Regions from separate parts of the Streptomyces sp. MK37H genome, predicted to be linked through region 4. Evidence: riboswitches for the same ligand, from Rfam matches in the RefSeq annotation. Region 4 holds a riboswitch; each other region holds the start of a gene.

The links. A riboswitch is a leader RNA that binds a small molecule or an ion and turns the genes downstream of it on or off. The one in region 4 is predicted to bind cyclic di-AMP.
Positions count from the first base shown of each region.
Region 1: another riboswitch for cyclic di-AMP. It lies ahead of GWI24_RS31160 (M23 family metallopeptidase); the one in region 4 lies ahead of GWI24_RS41400 (M23 family metallopeptidase).
Region 2: another riboswitch for cyclic di-AMP. It lies ahead of GWI24_RS11095 (transglycosylase family protein); the one in region 4 lies ahead of GWI24_RS41400 (M23 family metallopeptidase).
Region 3: another riboswitch for cyclic di-AMP. It lies ahead of GWI24_RS26640 (NlpC/P60 family protein); the one in region 4 lies ahead of GWI24_RS41400 (M23 family metallopeptidase).

Region 1 covers NZ_JAAAYH010000296.1:5,541-8,619, forward strand. The annotation lists gene GWI24_RS31155 (pitrilysin family protein) at 1-847, shown strand, start outside; cyclic di-AMP (ydaO/yuaA leader) riboswitch at 1,131-1,295, shown strand; gene GWI24_RS31160 (M23 family metallopeptidase) at 1,310-2,104, shown strand; gene GWI24_RS31165 (GntR family transcriptional regulator) at 2,349-3,079, shown strand, end outside.
Region 2 covers NZ_JAAAYH010000055.1:15,714-18,792, forward strand. The annotation lists gene eno (phosphopyruvate hydratase) at 1-838, opposite strand, end outside; gene GWI24_RS11095 (transglycosylase family protein) at 1,107-1,805, opposite strand; cyclic di-AMP (ydaO/yuaA leader) riboswitch at 1,812-1,979, opposite strand; gene GWI24_RS11100 (transglycosylase family protein) at 2,235-3,079, opposite strand, start outside.
Region 3 covers NZ_JAAAYH010000216.1:7,548-10,626, reverse strand. The annotation lists gene GWI24_RS26640 (NlpC/P60 family protein) at 1-983, opposite strand, end outside; cyclic di-AMP (ydaO/yuaA leader) riboswitch at 991-1,205, opposite strand; gene pcrA (DNA helicase PcrA) at 1,364-3,079, shown strand, end outside.
Region 4 covers NZ_JAAAYH010000605.1:8-3,086, reverse strand. The annotation lists gene GWI24_RS41405 (aldo/keto reductase) at 1-154, opposite strand, end outside; gene GWI24_RS41400 (M23 family metallopeptidase) at 315-1,544, opposite strand; cyclic di-AMP (ydaO/yuaA leader) riboswitch at 1,556-1,726, opposite strand; partial or broken gene GWI24_RS41395 (PP2C family protein-serine/threonine phosphatase) at 2,000-3,079, opposite strand, start outside.

The sequences.
Region 1 (3,079 bases), on a different contig from region 4:
GGAGACCATCGAGGGCATCGACGCCGCGGCCGTGCGGGCCTTCTACGAGGCGCATCTCCGCCCCTCCACCGCCACCGCCGTCATCGTGGGCGACCTCGGCGGCGTCGACCTGGACCGGGCGCTCGCCGACACCCTCGGCGCCTGGACGGGCGGGGCGGGCGCGCCGCGCACGGCTCCGCCGATCGTCGCGGACGACACCGGCCGTGTGGTGATCGTCGACCGGCCGGGCGCGGTGCAGACCCAGCTGCTCATCGGGCGCGTGGGCGCCGACCGCCACGACCGGGTCTGGCCCGCGCAGGTGCTCGGCACGTACTGCATGGGCGGCACCCTCACCTCCCGTCTCGACCGCGTGCTGCGCGAGGAGAAGGGCTACACCTACGGGGTGCGCGCCTTCGGCCAGGTGCTGCGCTCCGGGCCCCCGTCGCCCACGGGCGGCTCCTCGGGCGCCTCGATGCTGGCGATCAGCGGCTCGGTGGCCACCGAGGTCACCGGCCCCGCGCTGGACGACCTCTGGAAGGTGCTGCGCACGCTGAAGGAGGAGGGGCTGACGGACGACGAGCGCGATGTCGCGGTGCAGAACCTGGTGGGCGTCGCCCCGCTGAAGTACGAGACGGCGGCGTCCGTCGCGAACACCCTCGCCGACCAGGTCGAGCAGCATCTTCCGGACGACTTCCAGGCGCAGTTGTACGCCCGTCTGGCGGAGACCGGCACGGTGGAGGCCACCGCCGCGGTGGTGAGCGCCTTCCCGGCGGACCGGCTGGTCACGGTGCTGGTCGGGGACGCCTCGGCGATCGAGGAGCCGGTCCGGGCGCTGGGCATCGGCGAGGTGCGCGTCATCTCCGGCTGAGCCGAGGAGTGTTGGCCGGATCCGTGCGCAGTGCCGCCGGTCCGGCCGGCTCGCTGACGGTCCGGCAGGCGGTCCGGCGGACGTCCGGTCCATGAGCCGACAGCGGAAGGGCCCCGGCCCCGTAAGGGCGCCGAAGCCCTTCCGACATGCCCGATTTATGGGATTGACCGCTTGTTTGGTTTGTGGGGAGAGCAACAAAAAACCGGAACCGTTTGGTGATCGAAAGCGGGCCCGTTAGCGTCAGTCCGGCTGTTCGCCAGCGACCCGCCGCACCCGCGGCACCGGACAGTCATCGCCGAGTCCCCGTACGGCGCGAGCCAGGGGAGCCGGGGACCCAACACGTCCCCAGGGGTGAATCGGGCGCCTTCCCCGGCCGGGGGAGGAGTCCGTAGGAGACCTTCCTGCTCCGAACCCGTCAGCTAACCCGGTAGGCGAGAAGGAAGGAAAGGAGTGCGCCTCAGTATGGCGTCCACCCGCACTGCCACCGGGAAGCATCGCCGCACCAGCAAGGTCAACGTCCGCACGGGCGCGAACGTCGTGGGCATCACGACCGTCGCCTCGGGTGTGGTCGCCGGGATCACCGGACAGGCGTTCGCGGCCGATGGGGGCCCCGATCCCCAGCAGACCGGTCTGACCCAGGCGATCGTGATCGGCGACGGGATCGCGGACCACATCGAGGCCCAGGCGCAGTCCCAGGAGACCGCCGCCGAGCAGGCCGCCGCCAAGGCCAAGGCAGAGGCGATCGCCCGCCAGGAGGCCGCCAGAAAGGCGGAGGCCGCGGCGAAGAAGGCCAAGGCCGAGCGCGAGGCCAAGGAGCGCGCGGCGCGCGAGGCCGAGCGCAAGCGCCTCAACACCTTCGTGTCGCCGATCAGCGGCTCCTACGTCTCCACCGGTTACCAGGCGTCCAGCGGGCTGTGGTCCTCCGGCAGCCACACCGGCATCGACTTCAACGCCTCCACCGGCACCACGGTGCACTCCGTGGGCATGGGCGAGATCGTCGAGGCGGGCTGGGGCGGCTCCTACGGCAACAACGTCGTCATCAAGATGAACGACGGCACGTACACCCAGTACGGCCACCTGTCGTCGATCAGCGTCTCGGTCGGCCAGAAGGTCACCCCCGGCCAGCAGATCGGCCTGTCGGGCGCCACCGGCAACGTCACCGGACCGCATTTGCACTTCGAGGCCCGCACCAGCCCGGACTACGGCTCGGACATCGACCCGCTGTCGTACCTGCGTACGCACGGCGTCAACGTCTGACCCGTCGCGCGTCCGACGCGAACGCCGCGCGGTCCCGCCATCCGAGATCCCGCGAGACTTCCGAGAAGGCCCCGTCCGACGGACGGGGCCTTCGGCGTGCCACCGCCCGCCTGACCAAAAAATATCCATGAAATGCTTCCCGCCATCGGAAATGGCGGCCGCGTGGAATAGAGTCGTTCAACGCGCGTTCCATGGCCGCGTTTCGCGGGCGTTAAAGCGGAGGTTCGACAATGCGGGACCGTAAGTGAGCGGGGATACGAACGCGGTCCAGGGCGGTCGCCGGATTTCGGCACACGCGGTCTGCGCGGCGATTCGCGACGACATCGTCTCCGGTGCGTATCAGCCTGGCAGCCGCCTCACCGAGGAACTGCTCGCCCGGCGCTACGGCGTCTCCCGGGTGCCGGTCCGCGAGGCCCTGCGCACCCTGGAGTCCGAGGGCTTCGTGACGACCCGGCGGCACGCGGGGGCCTGCGTCGCCCAGCCCTCCGAGCGCGAGGCGGCCGATCTGCTGGACATCCGCGCGCTGCTGGAGCCGCTGGGCGCCGCACGGGCCGCACAGCGCCGCACCGAGGCCCATCTGAAGGTGCTGCGCGGACTGGTCCGGCTCGGCCGGGAGCGCGCCCAGGGCGGTCAGCTCGGCGAACTGCGGCCGCTGGGCGACTGGTTCCACGAGACGCTGGCCCAGGCGTCCGGCAGCCCGAGCCTGGCCGCGCTGCTCGTCCAGCTGCGCCGTAAGACCGCGTGGGTGTACGCGGCCGCTCCCGGGCCGCGGCCCGTGCCGCCCGAGGGCGCCGTGCGCCCCGACCCGGCCGCACGGGCCGTGGAGTCCTGGGCGGAGCACGGCGCGCTGGTGGACGCGGTGGCGCGCGGTGACGCCGACCGCGCGCGGGCGCTCGCCACCACGCACACCGAGCGCGCGCTGTCGGAATACCGGCTGCGCCGCCCGATTCCGGTGAGGACTTCGAAACATTCCGT
Region 2 (3,079 bases), on a different contig from region 4:
CCAGCGGGTACGCGGCGACCAGCTCGGCGTAGTACGAGGTCATCTCGGCGGCGGAGCGGGACTGGCCCTCGAACTGGTACGTGCCGTCCTTGTAGAACTCGGAGGCGGCGACGTCCAGGGCGAGCGCGATGTCCTGGCCCGGCTGGTAGCCGGCCTTCTTGACCGCCTCGAGGATCAGGTCGAGGGCCTCGCGGTTGGAGCCGAGGTTCGGCGCGAAGCCGCCCTCGTCGCCGAGGCCGGTGGACAGACCGCGCTCCTTCAGCACGGACTTCAGGGTGTGGTAGACCTCGGCGCCCCAGCGCAGGGCCTCGGAGAAGGACTCCGCGCCGATCGGCGCGATCATGAACTCCTGGATGTCCACATTGGAGTCGGCGTGCGACCCGCCGTTGAGGATGTTCATCATCGGCACCGGCAGCAGATGGGCGTTCGGGCCGCCGAGGTAACGGAAGAGGGGGAGGTCGGACGCCTCGGAGGCGGCGTGCGCGACGGCGAGGGAGACGCCGAGGATCGCGTTGGCACCGAGCGAGGACTTGTCCGGGGTGGCGTCCAGGTCGAACATCGCCTGGTCGATCAGCCGCTGCTCGGTGGCGTCATAGCCGACCAGCTCGGGGCCGATCTGCTCGATCACGGCGAGGACGGCCTTCTCCACGCCCTTGCCGTTGTAGCGGTTCTTGTCGCCGTCACGGAGCTCGAGGGCCTCGAAGGCGCCGGTGGAGGCGCCGGACGGCACGGCGGCACGGCCGGTGCTGCCGTCGTCGAGGCCAACCTCGACCTCGACCGTGGGGTTGCCTCGCGAGTCGAGGATCTCGCGAGCTACGACGACGTCGATGGACGGCACGAGGTTCTCCTTCGTATGGGTCTGCGGTAGCAGCACGAGCCTAACGGGCCGGGAGGGCTGCGCCCCGCGTTCGCCCGCCCCACGAGACAGGGGCGCGACGCAAAAAGCCAGTTTCTGGATCAAAAATCCAGATTTCTTATGCATTGGGAAAGCCCCGGCGGGGCGCGCCATGGGGCGGCACGCCCGGCCGGGGCTCGTTCTCGGGGGCCGGCCTCAGGGGAGGTCCTCGGGGGGAGTCCTCAGGCGGGGCCGTGACCGTGGCCGTGGCTCAGCGGAGGTGCAGCTGCTGGCCCGGGAAGATCAGGTCGGCCTGCTCCACGATGTCCTTGTTCAGCTCGAAGAGCTTCTTCCAGCCGCCCTTGACGTCGTGGGCCTTGGCGATCTTGCCGAGGGTGTCGCCGGACTTGACCTTGTACTCGCCGTCACCCTTCTTGATCGGGCCACGGGTCTGCTGGCGCGCGGCGTGCTCGGGCGCGGTGTGCGGCTGGGCCTTCGGCTGGGCCTTCGGCTGCGCCTGCTTGGCGGCCGGGGCCGACTTGGTGGTCGCCGAGGACTGGTCCTGCGAGCCGGAGGGCGCGGACGGGGCGGACGGGCTGCCGCCGGAGGTCAGGCCCTTGCCGCAGACCGGCCAGGCGCCCTTGCCCTGGCTGCCCAGGACCTTCTCGGCGATCTGGATCTGCTGGGCCTTGCTGGCCTTGTCCGCGGTGGAGGCGTAGGCCGTGCCGCCGTAGGCGGCCCAGGTGGAGCTCGAGAACTGCAGGCCGCCGTAGTAGCCGTTGCCGGTGTTGATCGACCAGTTGCCACCGGACTCGCACTGCGCGACCTGGTCCCACTGGGAGGTGGTGGCCGCGGAGGCGGAGGTCGCCCCGATGAGCGGTGCCGCCACGGCGGCACCGGCGAGACCGGTGAGCGCGGCGATACGGGTGGCCTTGGAGGGGCGGCGGTGCTTCCCGTTGGACTTGAGCATTTTGGTTCGTTTCCTCACCGACGCCTACGAGGTGAGCTGTCGGGTTCGGACGTGAGTTGCCCGGCCGGTCGCGATGGTCGCTCCCGGCTTCACCCCTAGCCGACAAGCCCGTATCCACAGGCCACTCGGCACCTACCTTGGGTCCCCCGCTCCTGCCTTCGGCGCTGACGCGTCGGTTTCCCCCCGACCGCCGGCAGGATTCGGCGTGACGATCGACGGTGCCCGCGGTGGCGAGCGGAAAGACGTTAAACACACCTCCCAAGAACGTTCAAACACCCCAAGGGCAGTGAATGGGGCTGTAATTGATCTCACCCGGCCCACATCGACGCAGGTGGGGCCGGGTGAGGAGGGATCGGACACGAGGTGCGCCCCGGAAAATGTGACGAGATGTATGTCTCACCGGGTCCAGATCGGGCAATTCCCCCCGAATCACTGCTCCCTGATGGCGAGGTCAAGTCGCTGACCAGGGATGATCAGATCGGGGTCGGTACCGATGAGGTCCTCGTTGGATTCGTAGAGCTCTTCCCAACCCCGGGACACGTTCTGGTGCTCGGCGATCCCTGACAGGTTGTCACCGGGGCGAACAGTGTAATCGCCGTCCGCGGAGCTCCCATCGCGGTCCGACGCGCCGCGCGAGGCATGGCGCCCGGAGGGCCGTGCGCTCTCCGTACCGCCGTCGTCGGCCCGCTCCCCGGCGTCCGGAGCGCCGCGGTGGCGGCCGGAGGGCGACGGGTCGGCCGAGGGGGTCTTGGAGCCGTCCGACGCCGAGGGGCTGTCCGACGCCGGGTCGTCAGAGGCGGAGCCGTCCAACCCGTCGGGGGACTTGGAGGTGTGGGGCGCCTCCGGGCCCTCGGCCGACCCGGACGCATCCGGCGCGTCCGGCTTGTCGGCGCCGTCGGACGTCCCCGAACGGTCCGGGTCCGAACGGTCCGCGTCCGAGGAGGAGCCGTCCCGTCCCCGGTCCCCCGGGCCGTCCTCGCCGCGGCCCGTCCCCGGGTCCGGGGTGGCCGTGCTGCCGGGGTCCACATCGGGGGCGCCGCCGCCGTCGGTGAGCCCGGCGCCCAGCGCACAGCTCGGCCAGGCGTCGGGGCCGCGGTCGCCCAGGATCGCCTCGGCGACGGATATCTGCTGGGAGCGGCTGGCGAGGTCGGGGCGCGGGGCGTACTCCGTGCCGCCGTACTCCTTCCACATGTCGAGGGTCAGCTGGAGCCCGCCGTAGAAGCCGTTGCCCTCGTTGGCACTCCACATACCGCCGCTCTCGCACTCGGCGACGT
Region 3 (3,079 bases), on a different contig from region 4:
CCGGCCTTCACCTGGTCCCAGGTGGTGCGCGGCAGCGAGATCCCGGCGGACTTCCAGGCCGCCTGCGTCAGCCCCGAGCAGTCGAAGGAGCTGGGCCCGGTCGCGCCCCAGACGTACGGCTTGCCGAGCTGCGCCTTGGCGAAGGCGATGGCCTGGGCCGCCTTGGAGCTGTTGGCCGGGGCCGAGGGCGTGGAGGGCGCCGTCGAACCGGAGCCACCCGCGTTCTGCTCCTGCTGCTTCTTGCGCGCGGCCGCCTCCTGCCGCTGCTTCTCGGCCAGCTCGGCGGCCTTACGGCGGGCCTCTTCCGCCTTCTTCTTCTCGATCGCCGCCAGCCGCGCCTTCTCCTTGGCGGTCAGATTCGCCAGCAGCCGCCGCGCCTCAGTCAGCTTGTCCTGGACGGTCTTCTTCTGGACCTTCAGCTGCTTCTGGGACGCGGTCAGCGAGGCGAGGCTCTCGCTGGCCTTACCGCGCTCCTTGGCGGCCTTCACCCGCTGCTTCTGGAAGTCGTCGACGGCCTGCTTCTGCCGGCCGGTCATCCGGTCCATCAGATGCGACTGGTCGAAGACGTCCTGCGGATCGTTGGAGAACAGCAGGGTCGCGGCGGAGCGGGCCATTCCGCCGTCGCGGTACTGGGCGGCGGCGTAGGTGCCGAGCATGCGCCGCGCCTCGTTGAGCTTCTCGGTGCGCTGGGCGACGGAGTCCAGCAGCTTGTCGACCTTGGCCCGTTGCTGGTCGGTGCGCTCCTTGGCGGCGTTGTAGCGCTGGGTGGCGGTCTCCGCCTGGTGGTAGAGGGTGTCGACCTTCTCCTTCACCTGCTCGATCGACTGGGCGGCCGGCTTGGGGTCGGTGGGCGCGGCGTTGGCCGACTGGGAGAGGAGGGTGACGGATGCGAGGGCGGCCGTGGTGAACCCGACGGCCGTACGGCGGCTGTGACCGGTGAGCGGGGCGGGTATTCGGCTCCGCGGCTTGCGGTGCGACGCCAAGGGAGGCGACTCCTTCCGTGGACCGCCTACCGGGTTAGCTGTCGGGTTCGGGCGGTTCGGAAGGTTGCCCTACGGCCGTGTCCGGGCGGCACTCGCGTGCCAGACCGGTCGGGCCGATTCACCCCGGTGTTGCGAGGGCCCCTCCTCCCCGAAGGGGGGCTAGGAGGGCGGGTCCCCGGCTCCGGGCGCCTCACGGCGTACCGGACTCGGCGGAGGCCGCCCGTGCCGACGTGGTTCGCCGACGGATCTTCCGGGCCGCCTGACGCAGGACGGTAGCCAACGCGTGGGGCTCCTGTGAAGACTGGTGGCCGTTTTGGTCGAAACCGTTTCGTGATGTTCGGACGTCGGCTGTCAGTGGGGCGGCCTAGACTCGGGGAGCGATGAGCAGCCTCTTTGACGACAGCTTCCTGGCGGACCTCGGGCCTCCTTCGGACGAGGAGCGGCCACCGCCGCCCGAGGATTCGGCGCCCCCTGGCCACGGTGGCGCCGAGGACGTGCCGCATCACCTCTTCAGCGGCGATTTCGACGCGCCCGTGCCCCGGGAGGCCCACTACCGGGACGGCGCGGCCCGGCCCGTCGTGGACCCGTCCGCCCTGCTCGAGGGGTTGAACGAGCAGCAGAGGGCGGCCGTGGAGCACACCGGTTCGCCGCTGCTGATCGTCGCGGGCGCCGGCTCCGGCAAGACCCGGGTGCTCACCCACCGCATCGCCTATCTGCTCGGCGCCCGTGGCACCCACCCCGGCCAGATCCTCGCCATCACCTTCACCAACAAGGCGGCGGGCGAGATGAAGGAGCGCGTCGAGGAGCTCGTCGGCCCGCGGGCCAACGCCATGTGGGTGTCCACGTTCCACAGCGCCTGCGTCCGCATCCTGCGCCGGGAGTCGAAGAAGCTGGGCTTCACCTCGTCGTTCTCGATCTACGACGCGGCCGACTCCAAGCGGCTGATGTCCCTGGTCTGCCGGGATCTGGACCTCGACCCCAAGCGGTTCCCGCCGAAGTCCTTCAGCGCCAAGATCTCCAACCTCAAGAACGAGCTGATCGACGAGGAGACCTTCGCCGGACAGGCTACGGACGGCTTTGAGAAGACCCTGGCCGAGGCGTATGCGATGTACCAGGCGCGGCTGCGCGAGGCCAACGCGCTGGACTTCGACGACATCATCATGACCACGGTCAATCTGCTCCAGGCGTTCCCGGACGTCGCCGAGCACTACCGCCGCCGCTTCCGGCATGTCCTGGTGGACGAGTACCAGGACACCAACCACGCGCAGTACACACTCGTGCGCGAGCTGGTGGGCACCGACACCGAGGAGACCACGGCCGCCGAGCTGTGCGTGGTGGGCGACGCCGACCAGTCGATCTACGCCTTCCGGGGCGCCACGATCCGTAACATCCTCCAGTTCGAGGAGGACTACCCCACCGCGCGGACGATCCTCCTCGAGCAGAACTACCGCTCGACCCAGACCATCCTGAGCGCGGCCAACGCGGTCATCGAGCGCAATGAGAACCGCCGCCCGAAGAACCTGTGGACGGATGCCGGCGCCGGGGCCGAGATCACCGGCTATGTGGCCGACACCGAGCACGACGAGGCCCAGTTCGTCGCCGACGAGATCGACCGGCTGACGGACGCGGGCGACGCCAAGGCCGGGGACGTGGCGGTCTTCTACCGCACCAACGCCCAGTCCCGTGTCTTCGAAGAGGTCTTCATCCGCGTCGGGCTGCCGTACAAGGTCGTCGGCGGGGTGCGCTTCTACGAGCGCAAGGAGGTCCGGGACGTCCTCGCGTATCTGCGGGTGCTGGCCAACCCCGAGGACTCCGTCCCGCTGCGCCGGATCCTGAACGTGCCCAAGCGCGGCATCGGCGAGCGCGCGGAGGCCATGATCGACGCACTGTCGCTGCGCGAGAAGATCACCTTCCCGCAGGCGCTGCGCCGGGTCGACGAGGCGTACGGCATGGCGGCCCGCTCGGCCAACGCCGTCAAGCGGTTCAACACGCTCATGGAGGAGCTGCACACCATCGTGGAGTCCGGGGCGGGCCCGGCCACCGTCCTGGAGGCGGTGCTGGAGCGCACCGGCTATCTGGCCGAGCTCCAGGCGTCC
Region 4 (3,079 bases):
CATCGGCGGTGTCGATGAAGTTGCCGCCCGCCGCCACATAGGCGTCGAGCACCCGGAAGGACTCGGCCTCGTTCGCGGTCCAGCCGAAGACGTTCCCACCGAGGGAGAGCGGGAAAACGGACAGATCACCGATCTTCTGTGTGTTGTCAGCCATACGTCTTTACAACGGTTGGCCGGACGGGGTTGTTCCGGCGTGCGTTCGTGAAGGTCGGCCTGTCGGGAGGTAAAGCCCTGTCGGGACGTAAAGCCCCGCCGGGACGTAAACCGGCGGCCCTGGCGTCAAGGGGGGAGAGAGCGCCAGGGCCGCCGGGGTATCAGGGGTTCAGCCCGTGCTGGCGCAGCCAGGGCATCGGGTCGATCGGCGAGCCGCCGCCCGGCCGGACCTCGAGGTGGAGGTGCGGGCCGGTCACATTGCCGGTGGCGCCGACGCGGGCGATGACGTCGCCCGTCGACACCTTGCCGGAGGTGACCACCATCGAGGACAGGTGGCAGAACCAGAGCTCGGTGCCGTCGCTCAGGGTCAGCACGATGCGGTAGCCGTACGAACCGGCCCAGCCCGCCTGGGTGATGGTGCCGCCGTGCAGCGCCTTGACCGGGGTGCCGGTCGGGGCGGCGAAGTCCTGGCCGGTGTGGTCGGCCGACCACATGTCGCCCGCCTGGCCGAAGCTGGCGGTCAGGGTGTACGAGCCGACGGGGAGGGTGTACGCGGCGGCGAGCTTGGCCTGGCGCTCGGCCGCGGCCTTCTTCTCCGCCGCCTCCTTCGCCCGCTGCTCGGCGGCCTTCTTCTCCGCCTCGGCCTTGGCCTTCCGCTTGGCGGCCGCCTCCGCGGCCTGGTCGGCGGCCTTGGCCGCGGCGGCCCTGGCGTCCTTGGCGGCGGCCTGCGCCGCAGCGGTGCGGCTGTCCTCGTCCGCCGCGTTCTGCTGGTTCTCGGCCTGCTGGAGGATGCGGGCGCGGAGCGCCTCGCCGGCGTCGGTGGTGCCGCGCTGCTCGTCCTCGGTGGTCAGACCGGCCTGGGAGAGCGGGGCGGCGGCGGTCTGCGCGCCACTGCTGTCGTCCGACGCCCAGGAGCCGATGCCCGGCAGGTCCTTCGCGGCGGGCAGGCCGGCCTTGACCTCATCGGCGACATGGCCGAGGTCCGGCATGGATATGGGGAGCGCGGGACGGTCCTTGGCGCTGGCCATACCGCCCGCACCGACCGCCGCGATCACGCCGACCCCGAGGACGGCGCCGCTGCGCGCCATGGTTCCGCCCCGCTGCTTGGCCACGCGGTGCCGGCCGCGTACGGGAGCGATGGACTCCTCGGTGGGGTTCCACTCCTCCCAGGTCTCGGCCTCGAATCCGGCACCCGGGCCCTCGGAGGCGCCCTCATCCGCGTAGCGGTCGTCGGGGCCGAACGCGTAAGGGTCGTCGGGGGCGAATCGGCCGTCCCCTGAGCTCATCCCACCGCCGGCGTCGAAGCCGGGGCCGTAGGCGGTGGCGGTCCCCAAACCGCCTCCCCGTGTGCGATACGGGGCCTCGTCCAGGACAGACCTGTTGGACGCCACGGAGGCGCACTCCTTTCCTTCCCTCTCGCCTACCGGGTTAGCTGACGGGTTCGGAGCAGGAAGGTCTCCTACGGGTCAGGTTCGACCCGATTCACCCCAAGGTTGTTGGTTCCCCGGTTCCCTTGGTGCTGCTGGTGGTGCGGTGCTGCCGCAGTGCGTACGGGATTCGGCGACGGCGCACGGTGCCGCCCTTGCGACGGTTGTGACGACCGCGCTGCGTTATCGAACGTTAATAGAGAGCGCGATGTGATTCCAAGCTGTTCCGAGGAATCCGCGCACCTTTGGCATGAACTTAGCGCTCAAGAGGGGACAGATGGGGGCGAGTCGACGTACTGGGCAAGACTTGGCAAAACCGCATACGGATCGATCGTGCGTCAATTGTTATGCGGAGGGGGCTCGGTCGATTACGCACGGTGTGCGGCGCGGTGCGGTGCGGTTGGTTGGTCGTTGGTCGGCTACGACGGCGTGGGGTTCGGCCTGTCGCTCCCCCCACAGTTGCCCCGCCCGTTGCCCCGCCCGTTGCCGCGGGCCGGGGTCCTACGTACCGCCAGCAGCGCCATGTCGTCCGGCGTCCCGCCACCCGTATGGCGCTCGACATCGGCCACCAAGGCGTCCAGCAGCTCCTGCGGACCGGCGAAGCGGCGGCCGCGCAGCCGCTCCTCCGGGTCATAGAACTCGCCATGGCGGTCCCGGGCCTCCGTCACCCCGTCCGTGAACAGCAGCAGCGTCTCCCCCTCCGCGAACGCCAGCTCCATCACCCGGTCCGGCCAGCCCGCCAACTCCCCCATCCCCACCGGCAGCGCCGACGCCTCCGGGTCCAGGGCGCGCACCGCGCCGTCCTCCTCCAGGAGCAGCGGCGCCGGATGGCCGCGGTTGATCAGCCGCAGGGTGGAGTCGCCGCGCGGAATTTCGGCCACCACGGCCGTCGTGAATCCCTCGACCACCTCCAGGTCGGCCCGCCGGGCGCCCTCGCGCTGCAGCGCCCGCTCCAGGCGGCCCACGAGCGCCTCCAGGGTCGTCTCCTGCTCCGCCGCCTCCCGGAAGCAGCCCAGGAGGATCGCCACGACCTCCACGGCCCCCAGCCCCTTGCCGCGTACGTCTCCGACGGTCAGCCGTACGCCGTGCGGGGTGTCCTGGACCGCGTACAGGTCACCGCCGATCGCCGCGTACTTCTCCGCCGGTACGTAGCGCGCGGCGATCTCCAGCCCGGCGAGCCGGGCGGGCGGAGCGGGCAGGACGGCGCGCTGGGCCGCCTCCGCGACACCGCGCGCCGAGGCGAGCCGGTGGTAGCTGCGGCGTACGACGCGGTTGATCACCACCGCCAGCACGGTCACGGTCGCCACCGTGATGATCTCGGTGGCCGCCTGGGTCGGGTCCCTCACCCCGTGCAACTCCGCCAGCAGACAGGTGGTGAGGACGGCGACGACGGCCGTGACGATGGTCTGACGCAACGGTAAGAGCGCCGCGGCGACCAAGGGGGCGGCGGCGAAGAACGGCGAGGCGGTGTAGCCGGGCGGGGCGGCCAGGTCGAAGGC